Regions from separate parts of the Nocardioides sp. BGA-UO-ETr-FS32 genome, predicted to be linked through region 1. Evidence: riboswitches for the same ligand, from Rfam matches in the RefSeq annotation. Region 1 holds a riboswitch; the other holds the start of a gene.
What was found. Region 1 has a riboswitch for cyclic di-AMP ahead of AC57BS_RS07930 (C40 family peptidase). Riboswitches for the same ligand answer to the same signal wherever they lie in the genome.

Region 1 (4,203 bases):
GCCTCGGCCGGAACTAGTCGGAGGCACCAGCGACACAGCCGGACGACCTGAGGTCTGGCGGAGACGTCGCACCTGCACCTCGAAGGCGATCGCATCTGCGGTCGCCTTCAGTGCTTCTCGGTCAACCCCGGCCGAACCAGGCTGCGCAGCTCATCACGCCACGCGTCGGTCAGGGTGTCGACCGGAAGACCGGCTCGCCCGAGCTGCTGGGCCAGGGACGCGCCACTCGAGGCCCCTTCGTAGACCTCCACCAGCCCCCGCTCCCCCAGCGTCTCAGCGATGACCCGGCAGGCCAGCCATGCCTCCTCGTACCGCGCCTGCAGGTCTCGCTCGCGGGTGTCGAAGTCAGCGGCCGTCGGCAGCGCCTCGGGGACCCCGTCGCGCTGCGCCGCCGCGATGGCCCGGCCGAGGGTGACGCGGTCGGGCAGCCTGGTGCCACGCAGCGCGACGTAGTCGGCGAAGCCCTCGAGCAGCCACGGCTCGACCGGCCTGCGCACCGCGTCCGTGGCGACGTGGACCAGCTCGTGGCTCATCACGACCTGGGCGCCCGCACGGCGCAGGCCGTCGGTGATCTCGGGGTTCACGAACACGTGGACCGGTGCGTCCGGACCAGTGTCCGTGCCTGCTCCCGCAGTGACCGCTGCGATCCCGGCGTACGTCCCGGGTGCGACGCCCAGGGTCTCGTCGAGGTCGGAAGCACTGGCTGGCACCTCCACGACGACGGGCGAGCTCCACTCGGGCAGGACCTTCGTGACGACCGGGATCCCGCGGGCCACCCGCTCGGCGACGTCGTTCGCCTCGCGCTGCTCCCCGTCGACCATGACGAGGTGGCCCTCCGAGCGAGCGACTGCCAGCTCTCCCCGCAGCCAGAGCGGCACCCGGCCCTCCGAACCGCCCGACGCACCGAAGCCGGCGATGGCCAGATCGTCGCCGGCAGGCGTGAAGCGGACCACCACGTCCGCGCGCGCCGGCGCCCTGTCGAAGACCCGGAACCTCCACGTCATCTCGACGACCCCCGACCAAGAGCCGTCTGCACTCACGGTGCCGACCTGGTCGACGTACCGCGCGGTGACGTCCCGGAGGTCGAGCGACGCCGCGTTGGTGGCGATGCCCGACAGCTGTTCCTGCACCTCGGGTGAGTCCTCGGGGGCGAGTCCGGTGAGGGTGTCGATGTCACGCTCCTGCACGCCGGCGACGAACGAGGCCAGGGCAGCCGACGCCTCCGCAGGACTGGCCCGCTGCACCTCGACGGGGCGCGGCTCGACCGCGTCCCGGCCGTCGCGTGTCAGGACCACGAGGAGCGCGACGACCACGCACAGCGAAAGGCCGGCCGCCCACAGGAGTGGACGACCGGCCTTCGAGGTCTGCTGCTCAGCCAGGGCGGACCGCGCCGACGTAGGGCATCGAGTAGAGGCCTGCGACGGCGACCCCGGTGCCCGGGTTGGCCGCGTGGACGATCATGCCGTTACCGATGTAGATGCCGACGTGGCTGATCGGGCTGTAGTAGAAGACCAGGTCACCCGGCTGGAGGTCGCTCGCGGCGATGCGCGGACCCGAGCTGAACTGGGCGCTGGAGGAGTGCGGGAGGGACACGCCGGACTGGGCCCATGCGCGCATCGTGAGACCGCTGCAGTCGAAGGCGTTCTCGCCCATCGCGCCGTAGACGTAGGCGTCACCGACCTGGGCCATGGCGTACTGCACGGCGGCGGCGGCCCGTCCGGACGCGGGCACCGAGGTGGGCACCCGGGTCGTGCTGCCGCGCGAGGCGAGCACGCGCTCGCGCTCCTCGACCTCGAGGTCGGAGAGCAGGTCCTTGGCCTCGGCGAGCTTGTCGTCGACGGTGTCCTTCTCGGCGCTCAGCTGCTCGGTGAGCTGGGCGATCTCCTTGGTGCGGGCGTCGGTGGCCTCGCGCCGGATCTCGAGCGCCTCGAGCTCGGTGTCGTAGTCGGACAGCAGCGAGGCCTGCAGGTCGTTGAAGGACGACATCGTCGACAGGGAGTCCAGGAAGGCGCCCGGGTCCTCGGACACGACGATCTGGCCGACGGTCGAGATGCTCTCGCCCTCGAGCTGGCGGACCACGGCGTCGGAGACCTGCTCGCGGACGGCGTCGAGTCGCTCGTCCTGACGCGCCTGGTCGGCCTTCAGTCCGTTGAGGTCGCGACGGAGGTCGGCGAGGTCGAGCTTGGCGTCGTGCAGGCGCTCCTGCGCGGCTTCGGCCTCGTGGTAGAGCCGGTCGACACGGGCCTTGACGTCCTTGATGTCGGGCTCGGCCTGCGCGGGGGTCGCGGGCACGAAGGCAATGGCAGCGATCGCGGTGAGACCAAGAACGGTCGCGCCGACTCGCTTGCGGGTGTGAGCCACGAGCGGGGGAACTCCTCGGGGTGTCGTACGCCTACCAGGTGAGCTGACGGGTTCGGCACGACTGGCCTACTCCTGCTCCACGCACCGCTCGCGCGGTGCGCCTCACAGGGGATTCACCCCAGGGGGAATTGTGGTTCCCCGGCTCGCGGACCACGGGTGGTGCGGGGGACGTGGTCCACGACTCGGCGCGACGTCCGCGCGGGCCGGGTGACCCACTGCCACGGACGTCAGCCCACACCCTAAACCGCCCACCGACCCCTCGCCAATCTTCGGGTCATCTGGTGGGAATACGTGTCGTCGCACGCTCACGCCGACTCGATCACGGGTCCCGCCACGGGCTCCACCAGCCTCAGCGGCGGCACCAGGCCCCCCGAGGCGAGCGCGTCCAGCGCGGCCAGCTCGTCGTCGTCGATGGTCAGCTCGGGCGGAGGGCCGAGGAGCACCGTCACCACGCAGTCGTGGCAGTGCAGCCCGCGGACCACGCAGGTGTCGCAATCGATCCGTGTCGTCATGTCCCGAACGGTGACAGGGCCCACCGACAACGGCCCCTCGGCGTGTCGGGCCGGCCTGTCGGGCCGCGTGTCGACCTATCCGCCGATGACGCCGAGGAGCGCGGACGCGGGCACCGACCGCGCGCCGCTGCGCACCACGTCACGCGCCACTGCCTGGTCGTCGCTGACCACCACGACCACCCTCCCCCGCGGCTCGGCCGCGACGAGCTGGCGGATCACGTCGTCCGCGATCACGCCCTCCGGGCTGAACACCACGCGCACGCCGCGCGGCGCCGGCATCGCCGTACGCACCGTGGACTCGGCCGCGTCGAAGACGACGGTCGTCTCCGCACCGGACCGCGCCACCAGCGGTCCGAGCGCCGCGACGAGCCGGCTGCGCTGCGCCTCGAGGCTCGCGGTCGGCCACGCCTGCTTGGTGACGTTGTATCCGTCGACGATGAGGCGCGAGCGCGGCATGGCGAGCGTCTGCTCGAGGAGGGCGGGGGTGGCGGGGGCCCTGGACGCAGGTGCCGCCTCGATGCCGGCCAGCTCTGCCTCGACGGCATCGCCCGGCGCACCGCTGACCGGTGGGAGCGCCAGCTCGCGGCGCAGCCCGGTCGCCGCGTCGACGACCGCGTCGAGCAGCAGCCGCGCGCGGATGGTCGCAGAGTCACGCTCGGAGCGGGCGTCGCGGCGATTCGCCGCCAGCCCGGACTCCGCCTCCTCGAGCTGCGCCCGGAGTCGGCGTACGTCGGCCTCCGCAGCCCGCGTCGCCCGCTCGGCCGCGGCCACGGCCTCGTCACGTGCGGCGTACGCCGCGTCCCGCTCCTCCTCCGCGGCGCGCAGGACCCCGCGGGCCTCGCCCAGTCGCTGGCGCAGCACCTTGTGGTCGGCCTTCGCGCTGTCGAGCTCCTCCCGGTGCAGCGCGCGCGCGGCCACGAGCTCGGCCTGGAGAGCGGCCACCTGCGCGGTGAGCCTGGCGTGCTCAGCGGCGACCTGGTCGTCGCGCCGCTCCTCGACGCCCAGGGAATCCACGACGTCCGCGACGACCGCTTCCCAGCCCTCCTCGCGGGCCAGCCACGCACGAGCCGCCGTCTCGACAGGGTCGTCCGCGGCGCCGGGCACCGCGGCGACCTGTACGGCGGCGTGCTCCCGGAAGGCGTCCTCGGCGAGCGCGGCCCAGATCGCTGCGCCGCCGAGGCGCGCCCGGCGCGCGGGCGCGAAGCCGGCGACCTTCCGCAGCGACGGCGGCACGGGCGTGACCGACGGCAGCACCGCAGAGACCAGGGCGATGACCCGCATGCGGAGCCGCTCCGGCACGGGCGCCTGCTCGGTCACGGGCGTCCTGTCA
Region 2 (4,203 bases), 420 kb from region 1:
ACGGCTACTCCGCCACGTCGCTCGACGCGATCGTGGCCGGCGCCGACGTCACCAAGGGCGCGCTCTACCACCACTTCAGCGGCAAGCAGGCGATCTTCGAGGCCGCCTTCGAGCGCGTGGAGTCGCGGGCGACCTCCGGCATCGCGCAGGCGACCGAGGGCCACGAGGACCCCTGGCTCAAGGCGCAGGCGGGGCTGCGCGCGTTTCTCGAGGCGGTGCAGGAGCCGGGCTACCGGCAGATCGTCATCTCCGACGGCCCCTCGGTGCTCGGCCACGAGCGCTACCGCGAGCAGGAGGAGCGCTCGACGTACGCCATCGTCGACGAGATCGTGCGTGCGGTCCTGACCGACACCGAGTGGGACCTCGACGACGCCATGCTCGACACCTTCACCCGGATCTTCTTCGGCGCCATGTCGGCCGCAGGCGGGTCCGTCGCGGTCAGCGAGGACGCCTCCGCGGCGGCACTGCGGGTCGAGGCGGCGATCGGCTTCATCATGGCGGGGCTGCAGCGGCTGCTGGAGGACGGCGCCGAGCCGCCCGACCCCGCCCGTACGGCCGGGGCTACTTCGCGAAGGTGACGTTGCCGCTGGCCGCCGGCACGAGCTCCATCCACACCCGCCCGGCCGGGACGGTGAGCTCGCCGTTCTTGGTCGACAGCTCGATCGCGCCCTTCAGCCCGTCCTTGCTCCAGGTGCCGCGGATCACGCGGCCGCCGTGGAAGAGCAGCGCCGCGCCCTTGCCCTCGAGCTTGGTCTCGGGCACCGGGTAGCCGGCGGGATCGCGGTAGCCCGCGTCGCCGACCCTGACCCGCAGCACGAGGACCGAGTCGGCGGGGAACTGGTCGCCCTGGGCGGCGTAGGAGTCGGTGTTGACGTAGCCGCCCTTCTGGAACTGCCAGCTGGTCGAGTGGGCGCCGAAGTCGGCGGTGAGGGTGCGCGCCTTGCCGCCCTTGGGGAGGTCGGCCGACGTGCCCCACGGCAGGTAGGGCGGCGGCTCCTCCTCGGCCTTGAGCTGCTTGGCGATGTCGCCGAGGCGGGCGAAGAGGTTGTAGGGGGCCGAGCGCGTGGTCTCGCGGTAGACCCCGGCGTCGCCCTCGGTGATCCACGGGATGCCGGCGCCGTTGATGCGCTTGATGGTGACCGGGGCGGCGCCGCTGGTCACGACGGTCGCGCCGTCGGGGACGATGCCGATGTCGCTGGCGCGCATCGAGCGCACCGGTCCGATGCTGGCCGGGACCTTCGAGTAGTAGAACGCCGCCAGGCGGGTGTAGCCGCCCTCGACGAGCTCCTCGACGACCAGGTCGGCCGAGCCGAGGCCGACCTGCGGAGCGCTGGAGGAGGTGTTGTCGACCTTGGTGACGATCACCGGGTGCTTGGGCGCCTTGCCGGTGCGCTCGAGGCCGGTCAGGGGCCAGTAGGTCGGCTCGGGCGGCTCGGCCGTCTCCGACGCGGTGGGCTCCGCCGGTGCGTCCTCGGCCGGCGTCGCCCCCTCGTCCCCTCCGCTGCAGCCGGCGAGCAGCAGCGAGGCCGCGACGAGGGTCGCGGCGACTGCCTTGGACGACGGGAGGTGAGGGCGGTGACGCACGGGCGTACTCCGTTCGAGCGGGGGGTCTCTGCCTTGCAGTGTGGCGGCGCGCCTCCCCCCATCGGAGAAGGCGCGCCACAGGGTAGATCAGCCGGGACCGCCCACCAATCCGAGCCTGCCGGCGGTGCTCACGCCCGGCGCAGGGTGCCGCCGAACCACTGCGAGGTCCACGGGACGGAGACACGGACCCGCTCGCCGGAGCCCGGCGCGTGGAGCATCACGGCGTGCCCGCGCGACCAGCGCAGGAAGATCCCGGCGTGGTAGACGCCGCCACTGCCGCCGAAGAACATCAGGTCGCCAGGGCGCATGTCCTTCTTCGTGACACGGCGGGTGTGCCCGGCCTGGGCGCTCGACGTACGGGGCACGTCGAACCCGGCCCGGGAGTAGGCGTAGCGGATCAGCCCGGAGCAGTCGAAGCGGTCCGGCCCGGCTGCGCCGTAGGCGTACGCGTCGCCGCGCTGCCGCATCGCGACGTCGCGGGCGCTGAGGACGCGCTGGGCGACGCGCCGCTTGGCGCTCAGCCGCTTCTTCTGCGTGGTCTTCTGCGTGGTCGTGCTGGTCGTGGTGGTGACCTGGTCGGTGTCGCCGTCTCCGGCGGCAGCGGCGGGCAGGGCCGTCATCGTCGAGGCGGTGAGGCCGAGCCCGGCGAGGGCGAGCGCGCAGGCTCGCGCCGTACGAGTGGTCGCAGGCATGGTGTGTGTTCCTTTCCCACGCCTGTGGGGTGAGCTGTCGGGTTAGGGCTGGAAGGTGCCCCGCCGCACACTCCGAGACGTGCGCGGCTTCACCCCGAGCCGACCTGAGTCGGCGTGGAACCTGTGGGTCCCCCACTCCTGCCCTCGTGACTCGGGGGTTCGTCCCGGCCGGGCAGGACTCGGCGTACACCGGGACGGATCGGTCTCTCGACCGCGGTCCAACGTGACAGACGGCCCGCCCGGACGCAAAGCCGGCCACGGCCCCGAGCGTGGGACCGTGGCCGGGATCACGTCGATCCACCCGCGCCGGGGGCTCAGCCCAGCTTGCGGCCTCCGTCGACGTACAACGTCTGACCGGTGATGAACGACGCCTCGTCGCTGCACAGGAAGGCGGCGGCCGCGGCGATGTCCTCGGGCTGCCCGACGCGGCGCACGGGGGTGGCCTCGGCGTTGAGCCGCTGGAGCTCGTCGGGCTCCATCTTGAGGCGGCGGGCGGTGGCGTCGGTCATCTCGGTGACGATGAAGCCCGGAGCGATGGCGTTGGCGGTGATGCCGAACGGGCCGAGCTCGATGCCCAGCGTGCGGGTGAGGCCCTGGATGCCCATCTTGGCGGCGGAGTAGTTGGCCTGGCCGCGGTTGCCGAGGGCGGAGACGCTGGAGAGGTTGAGGATCTTGCCGTACTTCTGCTCCACGAAGCGCGACTGCGCGGCCTTGGTCATGTTGAAGACGCCCTTGAGGTGGACGCCCATGACGAGGTCCCAGTCCTCCTCGGTCATCTTGAAGAGCAGGTTGTCGCGGGTGATGCCGGCGTTGTTGACCAGCACGTGGATGCCGCCGAGCTCCTCGACGACCCGCTGGACGGCGGCCTCGGCGGCGGCGGAGTCCACGACGTCGCAGCCGACGCCGATCGCGCGCGCGCCGTCGGTGAGCTGGAGGCGCGCTGCGGCCTCCTGGGCGGCGGCCTCGTCGAGGTCGAGGATCGCGATCGACGCGCCCTCACTGGCCAGGCGCTGGGCGATGCCGAAGCCGATGCCTCGTGCTGCTCCGGTGATGACGGCGACGCGACGGTCGTAGCGACCCATGTGAACGGCTCCTCGGGCTCGGTGACTGGCTGTCCTCGGAGGATCTCACGAGAGTTGTGGAGATTCGCCGCAGGGGCGCGACCGGTCCGCCGCGCGACGCTAGCGTGGAGGGCATGGGTCAGGGGGACTTCCGAGGTGCGGCAGCAGTGGCGGCGGCGATGGCCGTCGCGACGCTGGTCGTCGCCACGGCGTACGACCTGCCGGTGCGCGACCCGGACGGGGTCTCGGTCCCCACGTGGGTGCGGCTGCCGCTCATCGTGCTGACCGCCGTGCTGCTGGACGTCGTCGCGCGATGGGTGCTGGCGCTACGGCGTCGCGAGCGGCCGGTCACGGCGTCGGGCGCGCTGTCGGCCCTCCGGTCGGTGGTGGTCGAGCGCTGGGACCGGGCGCAGGTCCGCTTCACCCTGAGCGGGCTCCTCGCCTGGTACGTCGCCTACGTCGCCTTCCGCAACCTCAAGGGCTACCTGCCGTTCGTCAACGACCGCCTGTGGGACACCGAGCTGGCGAGGCTGGACCGCGTCCTGTGGCTCGGTCACGACCCCGCCACCGTGCTGCACGAGGTGCTGGGCACCGGGTGGGCCGCCTGGCTGATGTCGGGCGTCTACGTGCTGTGGATCGGCCTCGTGCCGGCGGCCCTCGCGGTCGCCCTCGTGTGGACGCGGCGCTCGCTGGCGGGCGAGCTCTACGTCACCGCCATCTCCTTCAACTGGCTGCTCGGTGTCGCCGTCTACTACCTCGTGCCGTCGCTGGGGCCGGTCTACTCCCGTCCGCAGGAGTTCGCCGACCTCTCCCCCACCTTCAACACCCGGGTGCAGGAGTGGCTGCTGCAGGACCGCGTCGACGTC

Region 2: another riboswitch for cyclic di-AMP. It lies ahead of AC57BS_RS05830 (C40 family peptidase); the one in region 1 lies ahead of AC57BS_RS07930 (C40 family peptidase).

What each region holds. Positions count from the first base shown of each region.
Region 1 covers NZ_JCAQOX010000013.1:568,139-572,341, reverse strand. Annotated here, with positions in the region: gene AC57BS_RS07940 (Flp family type IVb pilin) at 1-17, shown strand, start outside; gene AC57BS_RS07935 (hypothetical protein) at 108-1,313, opposite strand; gene AC57BS_RS07930 (C40 family peptidase) at 1,372-2,361, opposite strand; cyclic di-AMP (ydaO/yuaA leader) riboswitch at 2,393-2,521, opposite strand; gene AC57BS_RS07925 (hypothetical protein) at 2,667-2,873, opposite strand; gene AC57BS_RS07920 (NYN domain-containing protein) at 2,949-4,190, opposite strand; gene AC57BS_RS07915 (hypothetical protein) at 4,201-4,203, opposite strand, start outside.
Region 2 covers NZ_JCAQOX010000013.1:149,370-153,572, reverse strand. Annotated here, with positions in the region: gene AC57BS_RS05840 (TetR/AcrR family transcriptional regulator) at 1-578, shown strand, start outside; gene AC57BS_RS05835 (DUF3048 domain-containing protein) at 562-1,584, opposite strand; gene AC57BS_RS05830 (C40 family peptidase) at 1,713-2,276, opposite strand; cyclic di-AMP (ydaO/yuaA leader) riboswitch at 2,281-2,443, opposite strand; gene AC57BS_RS05825 (SDR family NAD(P)-dependent oxidoreductase) at 2,591-3,358, opposite strand; gene AC57BS_RS05820 (phosphatase PAP2 family protein) at 3,472-4,203, shown strand, end outside.